Regions from separate parts of the Mesorhizobium sp. M0778 genome, predicted to be linked through region 1. Evidence: predicted binding sites of a transcription regulator. Region 1 holds the regulator's gene; each other region holds the start of a gene.
What was found. Region 1 encodes LexA, which represses DNA repair genes until DNA is damaged. Its sites were predicted from a motif close to TGTTCNNNNTGTGTTCNG; they were not measured.
Positions count from the first base shown of each region.

Region 2: NKI22_RS02195 (helicase-related protein) is a predicted target of LexA. The motif match lies at 1,139-1,156, and genes of this name have one in related genera.
Region 3: recA (recombinase RecA) is a predicted target of LexA. The motif match lies at 2,538-2,555, and genes of this name have one in related genera.
Region 4: dinB (DNA polymerase IV) is a predicted target of LexA. The motif match lies at 2,495-2,512, and genes of this name have one in related genera.

Region 1 covers NZ_JAMYPA010000010.1:99,939-104,756, reverse strand. The annotation lists gene gltX (glutamate--tRNA ligase) at 1-251, opposite strand, end outside; gene NKI22_RS16380 (ComEC/Rec2 family competence protein) at 348-2,813, shown strand; gene lexA (transcriptional repressor LexA) at 2,807-3,538, opposite strand; gene kynU (kynureninase) at 4,010-4,818, shown strand, end outside.
Region 2 covers NZ_JAMYPA010000001.1:426,970-431,787, forward strand. The annotation lists gene phbB (acetoacetyl-CoA reductase) at 1-592, shown strand, start outside; gene NKI22_RS02190 (hypothetical protein) at 625-924, shown strand; gene NKI22_RS02195 (helicase-related protein) at 1,323-4,739, shown strand; gene NKI22_RS02200 (RNA-binding S4 domain-containing protein) at 4,752-4,818, shown strand, end outside.
Region 3 covers NZ_JAMYPA010000006.1:284,190-289,007, forward strand. The annotation lists gene alaS (alanine--tRNA ligase) at 1-1,056, opposite strand, end outside; gene recA (recombinase RecA) at 1,316-2,413, opposite strand; gene NKI22_RS11780 (carbohydrate kinase family protein) at 2,691-3,623, shown strand; gene NKI22_RS11785 (TfoX/Sxy family protein) at 3,658-3,981, opposite strand; gene NKI22_RS11790 (GFA family protein) at 4,072-4,569, shown strand; gene sufA (Fe-S cluster assembly scaffold SufA) at 4,799-4,818, opposite strand, start outside.
Region 4 covers NZ_JAMYPA010000013.1:90,824-95,641, forward strand. The annotation lists gene NKI22_RS19215 (FAD-dependent oxidoreductase) at 1-1,175, shown strand, start outside; gene dinB (DNA polymerase IV) at 1,201-2,442, opposite strand; gene NKI22_RS19225 (GNAT family N-acetyltransferase) at 2,845-3,303, opposite strand; gene NKI22_RS19230 (hypothetical protein) at 3,373-3,735, opposite strand; gene NKI22_RS19235 (hypothetical protein) at 3,921-4,217, shown strand; gene NKI22_RS19240 (XRE family transcriptional regulator) at 4,440-4,818, opposite strand, start outside.

The sequences.
Region 1 (4,818 bases):
TGGCGCGGCGCACGCTCGAACTGCGACACCGGCTCACCGTCCCATGTCAGGCCAAGCCAGGAAAGCCCGTCGAGGATGGCCGCGGTTGCCGCATCGGTGGAACGCTCGCGGTCGGTGTCCTCGATGCGCAGCAGCATCGTGCCGGCTGTGTGCTTGGCATACAGCCAGTTGAACAGCGCCGTGCGCGCCCCGCCAATATGCAGATAGCCGGTGGGCGAGGGGGCAAAACGGGTGACGACCTTGTCGGGCATGGAACTCTCAGGCAGGCGAAGGAAGTGGGTTTGCGGACTTTCGCGCGTTGCGCGTTCATGTAGCATAGGAGGTCGAGGGCGCAAGGGGCAGACCCGATGGCTGTGCGAGGCCGTGGTGCGGGCGAGGGCGAGGACGTTGGCAGCGGCGTCAGCGAACGCTTGCTGTTTGCCGCGCCCGTGCCTGTCCTGCCGGCACCGGCATTGCTGCCGGTTCCACGCTTTGATGCCCCGTCGCTGCCGGCGAGCGACCCAGCAACGGTTCTCGTGCCCGCGGCCGAGCCCATCGTGCGCCTACGCCGGCGTTTCCGCCTCCCGTCACCGTCCCGTATCCGCAACGGCGTAACCTCGGCGGTCGGCCTGGAGCTCGACCGTGGGGTCGCCTTCCTGCTGGTGCCGGTGTTCCTCGCATGCGGGGTGGTCGTATATTTTGCGCTGGCGGTGGAGCCGGCCTTTCCACAGCCGATCGCAATCGTCGCCTTGGCAGCCCTCTGTGCCGTCGCCTCGCGGTCGTGGCCCAGAACCCGCCTGTGCTTCATGGCGGCGTTGCTCTGCGCGCTTGGCGTGCTTGCCGCCAAGGTCGAGACCTGGCGTGTCGGAACGCATATGCTCGGTTCCGAAATCTCGACGCGCCTCACGGGTCGCGTCGTATCGTTCGAGCCCATGGCGAGCGGCCGCATCAGGCTGACGATCGATGTGATCTCAACTGCCAGGCCGACACTGCGCTACATGCCGGAACGGGTCCGCGTTTCGGCGATGAAAATACCGGCTGAGCTGACCGCCGGTTCCGAGATCGCCGGCTATGTGCGGCTGCTGCCGCCGACCGGGCCGGTGCGGCCCGACAGCTATGATTTCTCCTTCGACAGCTATTTTGCCGGTATCGGCGGCAGCGGCTTTTTTCTCGGCAATCCGAAAGTCGTGTCGTCGAGCAGCATGCCGTTTGCCGCGCGGCTTTCTTCCGCGATCGAAGACGCGCGCGAATCCATCGCCGACCATATCCGCAGCCGCATCGGCGGCGCCGAGGGCGAGATTGCTGCTGCGCTGATCGTCGGCGTGCGCGCCGGCATTCCCGAGGAGATCAACGAAGCGATGCGGCGTACCGGCATCTACCACATCATCTCCATCTCGGGGCTGCATATGGCGTTGGTCGCCGGCACCATTATGGCGCTGCTGCGCGGCGCCTTTGCGCTGTTTCCCGATTTCTCATCGCGACGGCCGGTCAAGAAATACGCGGCGGCCGCCGCGCTTTTTTCGATTGCGGCCTACCTCGTCTTTTCCGGCATTGTGGTGGCGGCCGAACGCAGCTTCATCATGTTGGCGGTGATGCTTATCGCCGTGCTGTTCGACCGGGCCGCGCTCACCATGCGCAACCTGGCGATCTCGGCCATCGCGGTCATTCTGGTGTCGCCGCACGAGGTGGTCGGTCCGAGCTTCCAGATGTCCTTCGCCGCGACGGCGGCCCTTGTCGGCGCCTATGCAGGCTGGTCCGATTACCGCGCCGGCGGGGCCACCACGCCGCCGCCCCGGCGGTCGCCGCTACGCTTTGCCACTAGAAAGGTACTGCTGGGCATGGGCGGCCTGGCGATGACCTCGATCATTGCAGGGAGCGCCACGGCGCTTTTCGCCATATGGCATTTCCAGCGCGTGGCGCCGCTCAGCCTGTTCGCCAATCTGGCCATCATGCCTATCGTCTCACTGGTCGTCATGCCCTTCGCCGTCCTCAGTGCGCTGGCGATGCCGTTCGGCGCGGATGGGCCTTTCCTCTACGTGATGGGCAAGGGGCTGACGGCGATGATCGCCCTGTCCGGGTGGATCTCCGAGCGCTCGCCGATCGATGCGGTCGGGCTGATTTCGCTGAGATCTGTCCTTTTGGTGACGATCGCCCTCGTCATTGCCAGCATGGCGACGACCTGGTTGCGGCTCGTGGCCCTTCCTTTTGCGCTCGCCGGCTTGCTAACGACAACGCAGACGCGCGTACCCGATGTATTGATCTCGGAGGACGCACGGCTCGTCGCGCTGCCGATCGGCAGCGGTGAACTCGCGGTCAACCGGGCACGCCCGAATGAGTTCACCATCGACAACTGGAAACGCGCGCTCACATCAGAGGCTATCGTCGCGCCGGAAACACCTGGAAAGAACGATCCGCAATTCGACATTGCCGATCCGGCCGACTTACCGCCGGGCATGCCGTTCATTTGCACGGACGGTCTCTGCCTTGCCAGGCATCCATCCGGCGCGATCATCGCGCTAGCCAATGACCGCGATACTGCACGGCCAGCCTGCGCCTTTGCCAGCTTGATCGTCATCGACGACGCCACCGCCCATAATCCCTGCTACTACGACCGGCTGGTCCTCGTCGTCACCAAACGGCAACTGGCGCGCGCGGGAAGTGCGGCCGTCTATTTCGATCCACAAGCGGCAACACGCGCCGAAATCCGCTTCGCCGTCGAAAAATCATACCGGCCCTGGCACGTGCAGCGGAAATTTTCACGCGCGGCGCGGGGCATGCCGCCATACCGCAGAGCCGACAAGCCAAAAGCCGGCGCCAAGGGCGCAGCTCAGTAGCGGCGGATCAGCCCAACGAGCTTGCCCTGCACCTTGACCCTGTCTGGTCCGAAGATGCGCGTCTCGTAGGCCGGATTGGCGGCTTCCAGGGCGATCGAGGCGCCCTTGCGGCGGAACCGCTTCAGCGTCGCTTCTTCCTCGTCGACCAGTGCCACCACGATCTCACCGGGGCTCGCCGTATCGGCATTGCGGATGATCACCGTGTCGCCGTCGAAAATGCCAGCCTCGATCATCGAATCGCCTTTGACCTCCAGCGCATAATGCTCGCCGCCCATGATCATGTCCGGCGGCACCGAGATCGAATGCGTCTGGTGCTGGATGGCATCGATCGGCACACCGGCGGCGATGCGGCCCATCACCGGGATCGACACGGCGGCGACGACATCGTCGTCATTGCCGGCTGCAGGCATCCGCGACGATGTCGGCTTGCCCTGCCGAGGACCTTGCCCAAGACTGCCCTGGATGACGCTCGGCGAGAACTTGCGTGCCGCATTGAGGCCGGGGGCGATCGAATCGGGCAGGCGCAGCACCTCCAGTGCACGGGCCCGGTTGGGCAAACGGCGAATGAAGCCGCGCTCCTCCAGCGCCGTAATCAGCCGGTGGATTCCCGATTTGGAAGCCAGGTCGAGCGCTTCCTTCATCTCGTCGAAGGAGGGCGGGATACCGCTTTCCTTCAGCCTTTCGTGGATGAACATAAGCAGTTCGTGTTGTTTGCGTGTCAGCATAGCGACCCCCAACAGAATCAGAAAAACAAACCCAGAACAAACACTATCTGTTCCAGTTGTGTTCCGCAACTGTTTAAAGTTTAATGAATGTGTTAGGGCTCGGGAAACGATACCACTCACCAAACCGGAACGCTGCATTTTCACCGCCGCGGGCGTCATCGCCTTGATTCTGCTTTCGTTTGCGGCCTCTGGGTTCCCAGAAGGCGGCACTGGTATCGGCCTTCAGCCGGCAAAGGGCACGGAATTGAAGCCGTATCGACTGTGCGGTTTGGTCAATGCACCGTGAACGAAACGAACTCAAAACGCCAACCTTGGGTTGGCTTGGCTCCTGGTTTCCACCGCGTGGTCAGGCAACTTGTCGCCGGTGGAGCCTTGCTGCGCGATACCAGGTAATGGAGAACCGCTCGTGACCGATGGATGCCGTCGATGCGTGTCCGGCGTTGCGGTGAATCTTGGGGGAGCAGACAAATCATGACAGGAATTCGCGATCTCGTGGCCATAAGGGCGATGGATGCTGCAGATCCGCTGCGCGCGATGCGCAACCGCTTTGTGCTGCCGCAAGGAGTGATCTATCTCGACGGCAATTCGCTAGGGGCCGCTTCGCGTGCAGCTTTCGATGAATTGAGCAAGGCAGCGACCGAAGAATGGGCGCATGATCTCATCCGCGCCTGGAACACGGCTGGCTGGTTCAACATGCCGCTCGAACTCGGCGACCAGCTCGGGCGCCTGATCGGTGCCGCGGCCGGCCAGACGGTGGTCTGCGACACGACATCGGTCAACATCTACAAGCTGCTGCACGCCGCCATGGCCATGCGGCCGGAGCGGCAGGTCATCGTCGCCGAGGGCGACAGTTTTCCGACAGACCTCTACATGGCTGAGGGTGTGGTTTCGACGCGAAAAGATACGCTGCTGCGCCTCTCGGGGGTCGACGCGCCGAGCATCGAAGAGCTGATCGACGAACGCACCGCCGTGGTGCTGGTCAACCACATCAACTACAAGTCGGGCGAACTGCGCGACATGCCGGCGCTGACGCGCAGGGCCCAGGAAGCCGGGGCGATGATCGTCTGGGATCTCTGCCACACCGCCGGTGCGATGCCAGTCGAGCTCGACACGGCAAACGCCGATTTTGCCGTTGGCTGCACCTACAAATATCTGAATGGCGGACCGGGCGCGCCTGCCTTCATCTATGCGGCTGAGCGGCATCTTGCCGACATCCAGCAGCCGCTCACCGGATGGTGGGGCCATGCACGGCCCTTCGCCTTCGAGCCAGGCTATGCGGC
Region 2 (4,818 bases), on a different contig from region 1:
AGCGACCGGCATCCCGGTCTACAAATGGTCGGTTGCCGACTACGAGGCCTGCGCTGCCGGCATCAAACAAGTAGAGGCCGATCTCGGTCCCGTATCGGTGCTGGTCAACAATGCAGGCATCACGCGCGACGCGATGTTCCACAAGATGACGCGCGAGCAATGGAAAGAGGTCCTCGACACCAACCTTTCCGGCGTCTTCAACATGACGCATCCGTTGTGGGGCGGCATGCGCGACCGCAAATTCGGCCGCGTCATCACCATCTCCTCGATCAATGGCCAGAAAGGGCAGGTCGGCCAGGTCAATTATTCGGCCTCGAAGGCCGGCGATATCGGCTTCACCAAGGCGTTGGCCCAGGAAGGCGCGCGCGCCGGCATCACCGTCAACGTCATCTGCCCCGGCTACATCGCCACCGAGATGGTCAAAGCGATGGACGAGAAGGTGCTCAACGAGCGTGTCCTTCCGCAGATCCCGGTCGGCCGTCTCGGCGAGCCGGAGGAGATCGCGCGCTGCGTCGTCTTCCTCGCTTCCGACGATGCCGGGTTCATCACCGGCTCGACAATATCAGCCAATGGCGGGCAGTACATCGCCTGACCGTTTATCTTTACGTTGAGATAGATACGCGCTTGGACGAACGGGCCTGCAAAACGGCCCGTTTCTATAGCGGTCTTCCCGTTGCAAGATCTCGATTCAGCACGCTGCCCCAATCCGGCACGCAAAGGTTAACGGCCGCTGCCCAGCCTGTGCAAAAACTGCCCGGCAGCCTGTGGATTCTCGGTGGAAAAGCTGTTCACAACACAACATGCTGCGGTGAACAAACCAAGAAACTTTGCCTATCGCTGATTCGTCGCCGATTCGTTCCGGCTTTGAGCGGAACGTTAACGGCGAGAGCCGAAAACGCCCTCGAAATGATTAAAGCGGATTAGGAAACATCAATAATTTCATAATGTTGGGCGAAGCAGATTGGCCGGCCACGATCATTCACCGGCAAAGGTTAACGGTGGTGCTCGTTTGAATGCCGCCTGCATGAATCGGGCCAGTTTCTGTGATTCAGCATGTGGTGAGACTCGCCGGCAGAAATCCCAGATGTAGCCGTGAACAAAACCTGAATCAGCGCGAGTCAGTGATTCGTCGCTGATTCGTTCCAGACTCGTTCCAACTGTTAATCGGGAACAGATTTCTGGCTTCGAACCGACCAATCAGCCTGCCCTCGGCACATTCCGCTTTCGCTTCGCGCCCGAAATCCCTATGTGTCGCCTGTCATACGCGGCCAATATGGGCGCGCTCCCGACAATGCGAGGCAGAGAGCCTTATTTCCAGGCCGATGAACATCCATCCGAAACACACTGAACCGCTGATCCTGTCGGGTCGAGACGTGACGGCCGTGCTCGGCCCGACCAATACCGGCAAGACCCATCTCGCCATCGAACGCATGGTGGCGCATGAGAGCGGCGTCATCGGCCTACCGCTCAGGCTGCTTGCCCGCGAGGTCTATACGCGCGTCTGCGAGAAGGTCGGCGCCCATAAGGTTGCGCTCATCACCGGCGAGGAAAAGATCCAGCCGGCGGGCGCGAAATACTCGGTCTGCACGGTGGAAGCGATGCCGCGCGAGACCGACGCCGCCTTCGTTGCCATCGACGAGGTCCAGCTCGCTGGCGATCTCGAACGCGGCCACATCTTCACCGATCGCATCCTGCATCTGCGCGGCCGCCAGGAGACGCTGCTGCTGGGTGCGGCCACCATGCACGGCATTCTGCAGCGCCTGCTGCGGGGCGTGTCGGTGGTGACCCGGCCACGGCTGTCGCATCTTGCCTATGCCGGCTCGAAGAAGCTGACCCGCCTGCCGCGGCGCACCGCGATCGTCGCCTTCTCGGCCGACGAGGTCTATGCCATCGCCGAGCTGATCCGCCGCCAGCAGGGCGGTGCCGCCGTCGTGCTCGGCGCGCTCAGCCCGCGCACCCGCAACGCCCAGGTGGCGCTGTTCCAGTCGGGCGATGTCGACTACCTCGTCGCCACCGACGCCATCGGCATGGGCCTCAACCTCGACCTCGACCACGTCGCCTTCGCCCAGAATCGCAAATTCGACGGCTACCAGTACCGCAACCTGACCGCGGCCGAGCTCGGCCAGATTGCCGGCCGTGCCGGCCGGCATCTGCGCGACGGCACCTTCGGCGTCACCGGCCAGGTCGATCCGCTGGATGAGGAATTGGTCAAGAAGATCGAGGCGCATGATTTCGATCCGGTGAAAGTGCTGCAGTGGCGTACCGCGCATTTCGATTTCGCCAACCTCGATGCGCTGAAGCGCTCGATCGAGACCAACGCCCCGGTCGAAGGCCTGACGCGCGCACTGCCGGCCGTGGACGCGCAGGCGCTCGAGCATCTGTCGCGCGACGAGGACATCCGGGCACTCACCACCGACGCCAAGCGGGTGGCGCTGCTGTGGGAAGCCTGCGCGCTGCCCGACTACAGGAAGATCGCGCCGGCCCAGCACGCCGACTTGATCGCCTCCATCTACATGGACCTTGCCAGGCACGGCCATGTCGACGAGAACTACATGGCCGAGCAGGTGCGCCGGGCCGACACCACTGAAGGCGATATCGACACGCTATCGCACAGGATTGCCCAGATCCGCACATGGACCTTCGTTTCCAACCGGCCCGGCTGGCTGGCCGATCGGGCACACTGGCAGGAAAAGACGCGCGAAATCGAAGACAGATTGTCGGATGCGCTGCATGAGCGGTTGACGAAACGTTTTGTAGACCGCAGGACTTCCGTCCTCATGCGGCGCCTTAGAGAAAACACGATGCCTGAAGCCGAAATCAGCCCAACCGGAACCGTCCTCGTCGAAGGCCATCACGTCGGCGAGTTGCAGGGTTTCCGCTTCACCGCCGACCAGAGCGCCGGCGGCGAGGACGCCAAGGCGGTGCGGGCGGCGGCGCAGAAGGCGCTTGCCGCCGAGTTCGAGGCGCGTGCCGAACGCTTCGGCGCCTCGGCCAATGGCGACATCGCGCTGGGTTCGGATGGCACGCTGCGCTGGATCGGCGCGCCGATCGGCACGCTGGTCGCTGGCGAAGACGCTTTGAAGCCGCGTCTCGTTCTGCTCGCCGACGAGCAACTCACCGGCCCGGCCCGCGACAAGGTTGCGGCGCGCGCCGAGCGCTTCGTCAATTTCCAGATCGAATCCCTGCTGAAGCCGCTGGTCGATCTCAAGAATGCCGAGCAGATCACCGGCATCGGCCGCGGCATCGCTTTCCAGCTCGTCGAGCATTTCGGCCTCATCAACCGTCGCGACATCGCCGACGAGATGAAGTCGCTCGACCAGGAGGGCCGCGCGGCGCTTCGCCGTCTCGGCGTGCGCTTCGGCGCCTACCATGTCTTCGTGCCGGCGCTGATCAAGCCGGCGCCGGCCGGGTTGATAACGCTGCTGTGGGCGCTGAGAAACGACGGCAAGGACAAGCCCGGCTTCGGCGATGTCGTTCACGCACTGGCCTCCGGCCGCACCTCGGTGGTCATCGATCCAACCTTCGACAAGACCTTCTACAAGCTGGCGGGCTACCGCAATCTTGGCCGGCGTGCTGTACGCGTCGATATTCTCGAACGGCTGGCCGACCTGATCCGGCCGGCGACCAACTGGAAGCCGGGCCTCGGACCTCGCCCCGACGGCGCCTATGACGGTCAGTCCTTCATGGTGACGCCGCCGATGATGTCGATCCTCGGCGCCACCGCGGACGACATGGAAGAAATCCTGAAGGGGCTCGGCTATCGCGCCGATGCCAAGCCGGCGGCCGAGGTCAAGGCGCGGCTCGAAGCACAGGACAATGCCGCGCGTGAAGCGGCCGCTGCAAAGCAGGCGGCGGAAGAGGCAACGCGAGCCGAGCAGGCGAGGATGGCGGAAGCAGCTGCCGCGGCAGAGCCGCCGGCGGAGGTTTCGGCGGAGGCTTCGGAGCCTGTGTCGGATGCGGCTCCTGTTGCGGAGGCGGCCGAAGCCGTGACCGAAGCGGCGGCAGAGCCTGTCGCGGAAGACCAGCCGGAAGCTCCAGCCCCTGAAGCTGCGGCAGAAGTCACGCAAGAGACCCAGCCCGCCGCCGAAGCGGCTGCAGAACCAGCGGCTGAGCCAAGGACGGAACTTGGGGCGGAAACTGAGGCTACGGCACCGGCAGAGCCGCCGGTTTCCGACACTATGGAAGCATCGCCGGCCGAACCTGCAGCAACGGCGGAAGCCGTCGCCGGCGAAGCTGCCCCAGAAGCCGAGGAGCCAAAACCTGTGCTGTTGTGGCGGCAGGGTCGTTTCGACCAGCGCCCGCGTCATCGCCAGCATGACAACCGCCCCCGGGACAATCATCGGGACAGTCGCCCGCGCAATGGTCAAGCTGCGCCGGACGGCCGCAGCGATGCGCCGGTAGATGCCGGCGGGCAACCGACGCCGGGCGACCGGCCCGCCCGTCAAGGGCGCCACGATCAGCGCGACGGCGCCGGCAAGCCACGCTTCGACCGCAGCAAGTTCAAGCCCAAGCCGCAAGGCGAGGCGGCAGAGCAGCGCGCCGGCAAGCCGCAAGGCGAACGCCTCGACCGGCGCGAAAACCGGCCCGACTGGAAGGCTGGACGGCAGGACGGCAAAGGCGGCGCCCAAGGCGCAAAGCCCGCCTTCCAGCCAAAGCCGCGTGAGGAACGCCCGGTCCGCTTCGATCCGGACTCGCCCTTCGCCAAGCTCGCCGCGTTGCGCGACCAGCTGAAGAAGTAAGCTGTTCGTCCGATGGTCACTGATGCCCGCCAGCGCATCGACAAGTGGCTGTTCTTCTCGCGCGCGGTAAAATCACGCA
Region 3 (4,818 bases), on a different contig from region 1:
CAGCGTCTCGGTGATCATCTGCTCGCCGCGCACCAGTTCCGGGTAGGCTTGGCTCATCTCGCGGACCAGCGCCGGCACCAGCTTCCACATCAGCGGCTCATTCGAGCCGAGCAACTGCGCGTGGCGCATGGCGCGGCGCATGATGCGACGAAGCACGTAGCCCCGCCCTTCGTTGGACGGCAGCACACCGTCGGCGACCAGGAAGCAGGACGAACGCAAGTGGTCGGCGATGACGCGGAACGATGCGACGGTGTCCGCATCCGGACCGCGGCCAAGCGCCGACGACGCAGCGTCGATCAGGTGGCGGAACAGGTCGGTCTCGAAGACGCTTTCAACCCCTTGCAGGATGGAGGCCATGCGCTCGAGGCCCATGCCCGTGTCGATCGACGGACGCGGCAGGTCGACGCGCTCGTCCTTCGTCACCTGTTCATACTGCATGAACACCAGGTTCCAGAATTCGAGGAAACGGTCGCCATCCTCCTCCGGACTGCCGGGAGGGCCACCCCAGATGTGCTCGCCACGGTCGATGAATATCTCCGAACACGGCCCGCAAGGTCCGGTGTCGCCCATTGCCCAGAAATTGTCCGAGGTCGCGATGCGGATGATGCGATCGTCGGAAAGACCGGCGATCTTCTTCCAGTAGGAGGCGGCCTCGTCGTCGTTGTGATAGACGGTGACCAGCAGCTTGTCCTTCTTCAGCCCGAACTCCCTGGTGATCAGGTTCCAGGCAAGCTCTATGGCGCGCTCCTTGAAATAATCGCCGAAGGAGAAATTGCCGAGCATCTCGAAGAAGGTCAGGTGTCGCGCGGTGTAGCCGACATTGTCGAGGTCGTTGTGCTTGCCGCCGGCACGAACACTCTTCTGGGCAGTCGTGGCACGCGAATAGGGCCGCTTCTCCAGACCGGTGAAAACGTTCTTGAACTGCACCATGCCGGCATTGGTGAACATCAGCGTCGGGTCGTTGCGCGGCACCAGCGGGCTCGACGCGACGACCTCGTGACCTTCCTTGCGAAAATAGTCGAGAAATGCCGACCGGATCTCGTTGACGCCACTCATGAATACTGCCTTTTCGAGAGAACCGCCGGCTGCCGGCGGAAAATAGACATGGCCTTTTAGCGGTCGCACCGCAGCCTGTCCAGAAACACCAAATGGGCTCAAATCCCGGCTTTCACCGGCGCTTTGAAATGCGTCTGACTCGCCGTCAAACGCCAACCGCCGGCACGGGGCCGGCGGTTCAAAATGTACCGATTACGCAAACTCAAAATCAAAACATCAAATCCAAACCTGGCTGACGCTCCGGGAGGCGTCGCTTTTCCTACATCGCCCCGGCGTCGTCCTCGAAACCGTCGTCGCTGCTTTCGGAGCCGCCGTTCTCAAGGAATTTCTCGGCGATCAATCCGGCATTCTGCCTCAGCGCCAATTCGATCTCGCGCGCCGTGTCGGGATTGTCGCGCAGGAACAGTTTTGCGTTTTCGCGGCCCTGGCCGAGACGCTGCGAATTATAGGAGAACCAGGCGCCCGACTTTTCGACCACGCCAGCCTTGACGCCGAGATCGACCAGCTCGCCGGTCTTGGAGACGCCCTCGCCATACATGATGTCGAACTCGACCACCTTGAAGGGCGGCGCCAGCTTGTTCTTGACGACCTTGACGCGGGTCTGGTTGCCGACGACCTCGTCGCGATCCTTGACCGAGCCGATGCGGCGGATGTCGAGGCGGACCGAGGCATAGAATTTCAGCGCGTTGCCGCCGGTCGTCGTCTCGGGCGAACCAAACATGACGCCGATCTTCATGCGGATCTGGTTGATGAAGATGACCATGGTGTTGGAGCGCGAGATCGAGGCGGTGAGCTTGCGCAGTGCCTGGCTCATCAGGCGGGCCTGCAGGCCGGGCAGCGAATCGCCCATCTCGCCTTCGATTTCGGCCCGCGGCGTCAGCGCCGCCACCGAATCGACCACCAGCACGTCGATGGCGCCGGAGCGCACCAGCGTGTCGCAGATCTCCAGCGCCTGTTCGCCGGTATCGGGCTGCGAGATCAGCAGGTTTTCGAGATCGACGCCGAGCTTGCGGGCATAGACCGGATCGAGCGCATGCTCGGCATCGACAAAGGCGCAGATGCCGCCCTTCTTCTGGGCTTCGGCCACCGTGTGCAGCGCCAGCGTCGTCTTGCCCGAGCTTTCCGGTCCGTAGATCTCGACGATGCGGCCGCGCGGCAGGCCGCCGACGCCAAGCGCGATGTCCAACCCAAGCGAGCCGGTCGGCACCGTTTCGATCTCGACGACCTGCTCGTTCGCGCCGAGCCGCATGATCGAACCCTTGCCGAAGGCACGCTCGATTTGCGACAGCGCCGCATCCAGAGCCTTTGATTTGTCCACCGCTTTGTCCTCTACAAGCCGCAAAGAATTCTGAGCCATGATACATCACCCCGTGGTCGTCAATGGAGGCCGGACAATCCCGCAATCCTTAAAAGAATGTACCTCGTTTGTTCTCATTTGTCAATGAGCCCCAAGGGTTTGAAAAATAACGGATATCCATATTTGTTCTATTTTTGTTTCACAATTTTGCTTCCGGACGTATCCCGCCTCGCATGCGGCGCCGTTGCCGTCACCATCCGAATCGCACCCGCGATTGCAGGGTTCCGCCCGGCGACCTAGTCTCCTCCCGGGCAACAGCAAAGGGCATTTTGCCGGCATGATGAAATCCCCGACGATCCTGGCCGTGGGTGGCGCCTATATCGAGCGGCGCGGCCGGGTTGCCGGCGCCTTCGTGCCGGCCGCTTCCAACCCCGGCACGATGCGCGAGCATGTCGGCGGCGCCGCCTTCAACGCCTTGCGCTGTGCGGTGCGGCGCGGCGTCTCGGCCTCGCTGCTTTCGGTGCGCGGCGGCGATGCCCTGGGCGACACGGTTTTACGCGCCGTCACCGACGCCGGCATTGCCGATTTGTCGGCGGTGTTCCTCGACCGCGCGACGCCAAGCCATACGATGCTGGTCGATAGCGACGGCAGGCTGATCGCCGGCCTTGCCGACATGGTGCTCTACGAGCTGGCGCTTCCCAAGCAGATCCGCCGCGCCAAGGTGCGCGAAGCGATCGATTCAGCCGACGCGGTGTTGTGCGACGCCAACCTGCCGTCTTCCGCGGTGGGGCGGCTGGCTGCTCTCGCCGCCGGCAAGCCGGTGTTTGCGCTTGCCGTCTCGCCCAGCAAAGCGGCGCGGCTGACGCCGGTGCTTAACCTTCTGGCACTCGCCTTCATGAACCGGCACGAGGCCGGCGTGCTCGCCGGCGTCGACATCGATGCTGATGATCAAGGCATCGTCGACGGCCTGAGACGCGCCGGTCTGAAAAGCGGCGTGGTGACCGCCGGCGATGATCCAGTGCTCGGTTTCGACGAAACCGGCGCATTTTCGATCCTGCCACCGCCGATACACAAGCGGGCGGATATGAGCGGCGCCGGCGACACGCTGGCAGGTGCCACGATCGCCGCCCGGCTGCGCGGCCTGACGCTGCGCGCGGCACTGTGCGAAGGCGTTGCCGCAGCTATGCTCACCGTCGAGAGCGCCGCTTTCACCAGCGCCGGCTTTGCCGAAGCGCTGGCGCTCGTGCCCGAGGCGCGGAACCTGGCGTGAAATGCGGCCCAGAATTGCCGAAGCATGGTGCAGCCTATTTGCCGGCGCGCCGTCCTGCCTCGTAGGCGCGGCGCGCCCAGATCGCCATCTCGTCGGGATCGTCGAACGCGCTGTCGGGAACGCTCCAATAGGGCATCGACACCAGCTTTCCGTGGCGCGAGCCGGTATAGGTCCATTGCCGGCAGCCGGCCGCTTCGAAATCCGGGGCGCTTTCGGCGTCGGCCTTCAGCATCAATTCGCCACGGATGACAATGGCGACGATGACGCCATCGAAATAGATGCCCTTGCCGCCGAACAGCTTGCGGATGCTGACCGGGCCGAGCACTTCGAAAAGCTCTTCTATGCGCTCGTTGTCCATGGCGCGATCATGTCACCGGGATTTCCCCTTGTCATCGCCGCTACCGGCACCATCCTGACAAGTTCAGAATCAGTTTCATCGGAGTTTTTCATGCCGCTTCTGCTCAAAGGGTCCTGCCGGTGCAATGCCGTGCGTTTCGAGGTGGAAAGCCACACGCCGGTGCCGTTCATGCTGTGCTACTGCTCGATCTGCCGCAAGCAGCAGGGCGGCGGCGGTTTCGCCATCAATCTCGGCGCCGATTACGAGACGCTGAAAATCGAGGGCAAGCGCCATCTCGGCGTCTACCGGGCCGAGATCGAGGACGACGAGCACCTGCATCGCGAGACCTCGACGGGCGAACGGAATTTCTGCACGAAATGCGGGACGGCACTCTGGCTCTACGATCCGACCTGGCCGGAGCTCGTCCACCCATTTGCATCGGCGATCGACACCGACCTGCCGAAGCCGCCTGAAAAGGTGCATCTGATGCTGAAATACAAGGCGAACTGGGTCGAGCCCGATATCGGCAAGGGCGACAAGGTCTTCGATGTCTACCCGGAAGAGTCGATCGCCGACTGGCACAAACGAACCGGGATGTGGGTGGATTAGCGTTTCTTCTCCCCGTTCGCTATCGCGTATGGGCAAGCGCCCCCTCACCCGGATTGCCAACCGAATTGCGAAGGGCAATTCGGGGCAATCCGACCTCTCCCCGAGGGGAGAAGAAGTCGCCAGCGCTGGCGCCAGCCTCTTCTCCCCATCGGGGAGAAGGTGGCCCGAAGGGCCGGATGAGGGGGCCTCCCCGTATGCGATTGCCGCCGGGAACGGCGAAGGAAAAGCCTTAGGCCGAAGCGCGCGCCT
Region 4 (4,818 bases), on a different contig from region 1:
CGGAGGGTATCGCGTGTGATTTCCGCCGCCTCGACGGTTTTCTGTTTCCGGCGTCGGGCAGGAAGGAATCCGTCATCGAGCGCGAACTGGACGCCGCCCGGAAAATCGGTGTCGACGTCGAGAAAACCGTGGGCGTGCCGCTTGCAGGCTTTTCGGATGCACCGATCCTTCGCTACGCCAATCAGGCGACATTTCACCCGCTCAAATATCTCCGCGGGCTGGCTGCCGGCATCCGCGCGCGCGGCGGCGCGCTTTATGCGGAGACCATCGTCGACAAAGTTGAGGAGACCGACGGCGTGCGCGTAAGCACGGTCTCGGGCTTTGCCGTGTCTGCCAAATCGGCCGTTGTCGCCACCAACTCGCCGATCAACGATCGGGTCGCGCTCCATACCAAGCAAGCACCCTATCGGACCTACGCGATGTCGTTCGAGATCGCGCGCGACGTTTTGCCGGATGCACTCTATTGGGACACGCTGGACCCCTATCACTACGTTCGTCTGCAGCCTGGCGAAGGCGAGACCGACTTTCTGATCGTCGGTGGTGAAGACCATAAGACAGGGCAGGCCGACGACGCCGACCACCGCTTCACGGCCCTGGCGGCCTGGATCAAAAAATTGGTGCCCGATATCGGCGCGGAAGCCAATCGATGGTCCGGGCAGGTGATGGAGACCGTCGATTATGCCGGATTCATCGGCCGCAATCCCGGTGATCGGCGAGTCTTCGTTGCTACCGGCGATTCCGGCCAGGGCATCACCCATGGGGTCGTGGCCGGCCTGTTGATTTCGGACCTGATCCTGAAGCGGCAAAGCCCCTGGCGGGAACTTTACGAACCCTCCCGCAAGACGGTACGGGCGATCGGCGATTATCTAGCGGAGAATGCGACAGAGATCAGGAGTTTTGCCGAGTATGTCGCGCCTGGTGAAATCGATTCCGCCGACAAGCTGCGGCCGGGGCAGGGCGCTATCGTGCGCGAAGGTCTTACCAAAGTCGCGGCTTTTCGCGACGAGGACGGCACGCTCTACAAACGCTCGGCCGCATGTACCCATGTCGGCTGCCACGTTCATTGGAACTCGCTGGAACGCTGCTGGGACTGCCCCTGCCACGGCTCGCATTTTGCCGTCGATGGCACGGCCTTGAACGGGCCGGCAGTATCGCCCCTGGCTCCTGTCGGATAGTCTTTTTTCGCCCCGGCCGCGCAGCTCACAGCTCCTTTTCGGCGAGCTCGCGAAACGCGTCGGGAACCGACCGCTGTAGGCCTAGCGCGACCGAGGCGTAGCCGACCGCCTCCCAGCCGAAGCGGTCGCGGATCTTGTCGACGGCGCGATCTGCGGTCCAGCGCGCCGCGCCCCTGCTGGTGCCCGGGCGGCGGCGGTCGTCGGCGAGCCCGAGCGGCAGTTCCAGTTGCAGGCCGGCATGCTGCTCCAGATGCGATACAGCGATCGCCAGCAGCGAGATTGTCTTTTCGTGCGGATGGTCGATGAGCACCTTGCGCACCAGCGCCTCGGCGATCTCGGCCAGCATGGCGGTTGCCGAAATCGGCTGGTCGAGCGTGATCGAGCGCGTCACCGAGCGCAGGTCGGCAAAGCGGACACGAACCGTCACCGTGCGGCCGGGGCGGGATTTCGCCCGCAATCTGGTGGCGACCCTATCGGCCAGATGCAGCAAAGCCGGCACGAAGACTTCCTCGTCGGCCGGCTTCCTGCCGAGCGCCGATTGCGCGCCCGCCGAGCGCGCCCGGCGCTGCGTCTCCAGCTTGCGCGGATCGCGGTTCCACGCCAGCGCGTTGAGTTTTTCTCCCGCCGCCGGCCCGAGCAGGCGCTCCAGCGCGCCATTGTTGGTCTTCGCCAGCTCGCCGATGGTGTTGACGCCGATGCCGGCCAGCCGCTCCCTGGTGACCGGGCCGACACCCCACATCAGCTCGACCGGCAGGTGGTGCAGGAACTCCAGCTCGTGGCGCGGATCGACCACCACCAGCCCATCGGGTTTTGCGACCTGTGAGGCGATCTTGGCCAGATGCTTGGTGCGGGCTACGCCGACCGAGATCGGCAGGCCGAGCTCGGCCCGCACGCGGTGGCGGATCTTGCCGGCGATCTCGGCCGGCGAGCCGAACAGGTGGGTGCAGCCGGCGACGTCGGCAAAGGCCTCGTCGATGGAAATTCGCTCGACCACCGGCGTGAAATCGCCCAGCACCTTGATTGCCGCATCGCCCAGCCGCTGATAGTCCTTGAAATGGCCGCCGACGAAAATGAGTTGCGGGCAGAGTTCCCGCGCCCGCCGTCCCGGCATGCCGCCGCGCACGCCGAACGCCTTGGCTTCATAGGATGCGGCGAGCACTACCCCGCCGCCGACGGCAATCGGCTTGCCGCGCAAGGCCGGGTCGAGCAGTTGTTCGACCGAGGCATAGAAGGCATCCAGATCCGCGTGGAGGATGTTGGCTTCCATCCGGCCCGTTCGCCCGCGGCGGTTCGAACGCCGCCTTGTCTAGAGTTTTGATGAGAACATAAAGAGAACATTGTGGGCGGATTGTCAAGCGGCGCGGAGGGCAGGTGAAGGGCAATTGTTTCAGTTTGGCGCCCTCTGTCTGCCTGCGTTCCAGCGTTGGTGGTTGGCGAAAGTCGAAGCAACATCCAATCTCCCCCCTTGCGGGGGAGATGTCCGGCAGGACAGAGGGGGGTGGGACGGATCGCCAACTTCGACTTCAGTTGTTGCCAACTCGAATCAGCCTGAGGGTTTGGCTCCGATTGGTTGACAGGTCGGAGGGACAGCACCCCCCTCTGCCCTGCCGGGCATCTCCCCGCAAGGGGGGAGATCGGCAGCTTCGCCGACGGCGCCTGCTGCAGCGACCTACAGCGCCATCTTGTAGCCGAGATGGCTGGCGGTGAAACCGAGGCGCTCGTAGAAGGTGTGCGCTTCCCGTCGACTGTTGTCCGTGGTGAGCTGAATGAGGCTGCAGCCGCGCGAACGGCACGCTTCAATCGCCCATTCGATCATCAGCTTGCCGACGCCGCGAGAGCGCCATTGCCGGGCGACGCGAACGCCTTCGATCTGGCCGCGCCAGGCGCCTTTCCTCGAAATGCCTGGAAGGAAGCTGAGTTGCAGCGTTCCGACCAATTGCCCGGCCTCGACGGCCACGGCCAGCAACTGGTTGGGATCGGCATCGATCGCGCTGAAGGCATCGAGATAGGATGGCGCGAGCGGCGTGGACGGGTCTTCCCGGTCTGCGCCGAGCGCATCGTCGGCAAGCATTGCAACGATCGCCGGCAGGTCGGGCGCCTGGGCACGACGGAATTCGATCTCGCTCATCGCGCGGAGACATACGGCGCAGTGTTGGCGATCGCAATATTCGTTTTGACTGCAAGGGGGCGCGCGTCTTCAGGCGGCCTCCAACGCCCAGAGGCGATAGCCGTAGCGGCGGAAGAAGCGGGCGAAGAGGCGCTGCTGCCTGGCGCGGGCGAGGTCGGCGCTGCGCCTTTCCTGTCGCCAGTGCGGCATGTTGCGGAACATCGACAGGAAGCGGGCGGCGTCCTCGATCGCCTCCTCGGCCGACTGCGCCGGGCGGATCGCCGCCAGGAACAAAGCGCGGCTCGGCTTCATCCGGTCGATCGCCGCCTTGCGCTGGCGATGGCCCTGGCGCGCCGTGCGGATGCCGTCCTGGCGGATGGCCGCGAAGGCGGCAAGCATGGCCGGACTGTCGCCGGCATAACCGCAGGCCTGGGCGAACTGGGCGAGGTCCATCGTCACTCCCTTGCATTCGGTGGACGGAGCGGCCGCGGCTGCGCCGATTCCAGCTTGCATGGCATAGAAGCATAACTCAAATAAATGAACAAGTGAAACTTTCACGTTGGTGTAAGCGGAACCGACTCGACTCCGCCTCGAAAACCGATAATGTGAACAAAGCAGGAACAACTATGGGGATGGCCATGGCATTAGCGGGCAAGGAAGCGACGATCGCCGATGTCGTCTCGATTGCCGTCGAGTGCATCGATTGCGGCCGCAACAGGTGGTGGAAGCCGGCCGAGCTCAAGCGGCATGGGGTGAGGCCGGAGACACCGCTATCAGCACTTTCCGGGCGCCTGATCTGCAAGGCCTGCCGGGCCGACGGCCTGCCGGGCGCCGCCGTTTCGATCCAGGCTGCCTTCATCGACGACCGGCAGCGGGCCCGCGCCGAGGCGCGCCTGCTCAACGGTCGAGAGCTGGAGCAATCGAGGCGGGCTTGAGGGGGAGGGCGTGCTGCTCTTCCCTTCTCCCCTTGTGGGAGAAGGTGGCCGAGCGAAGATCGGTCGGATGAGGGGTGTTGGACGGATCGCTACCTTGATGGCGTAAGTGCTTAAAATCGCGTCTACATTTCCTCCGCCGCGTTCCTTCCAGCACCCTCATCCGGCTCGGCGCTGTGCGCCGATCCACCTTCTCCCACAAGGGGAGAAGGCAACAAGCGCCCGTCAATACCCCAGCAGTTCCTTGAGCGGGATGACGCGGAAGACGTTCTTGATGGCGTAGCGGTTGAAGGTCAGCGTCTTGGGCGGATTGTATTGCTCGACGATCAGCTCGGCGGCGGTGCGCTTGACCAGCTTCTTGATGAAGGCCTTGCCGTTTTGCTCGTTCTCCTCGGGCAGCGTCTCGATCACCACATGGTCGCCGGGCACGGCCTCGCGGCCGCCGCAATAGATCATCTCGCCGGGCTCGTAGCGCGGCACCATCGAATCGCTCAGCACGTGCAGCGCAAACACGTTGCGCAGATGCCGGATCCCCGGCGGCCGCTGGACATAGCCGGCCGGCTGGCCGTTGAAGGTGAAGTCGCCATCGTCGCCGCCGACGGCG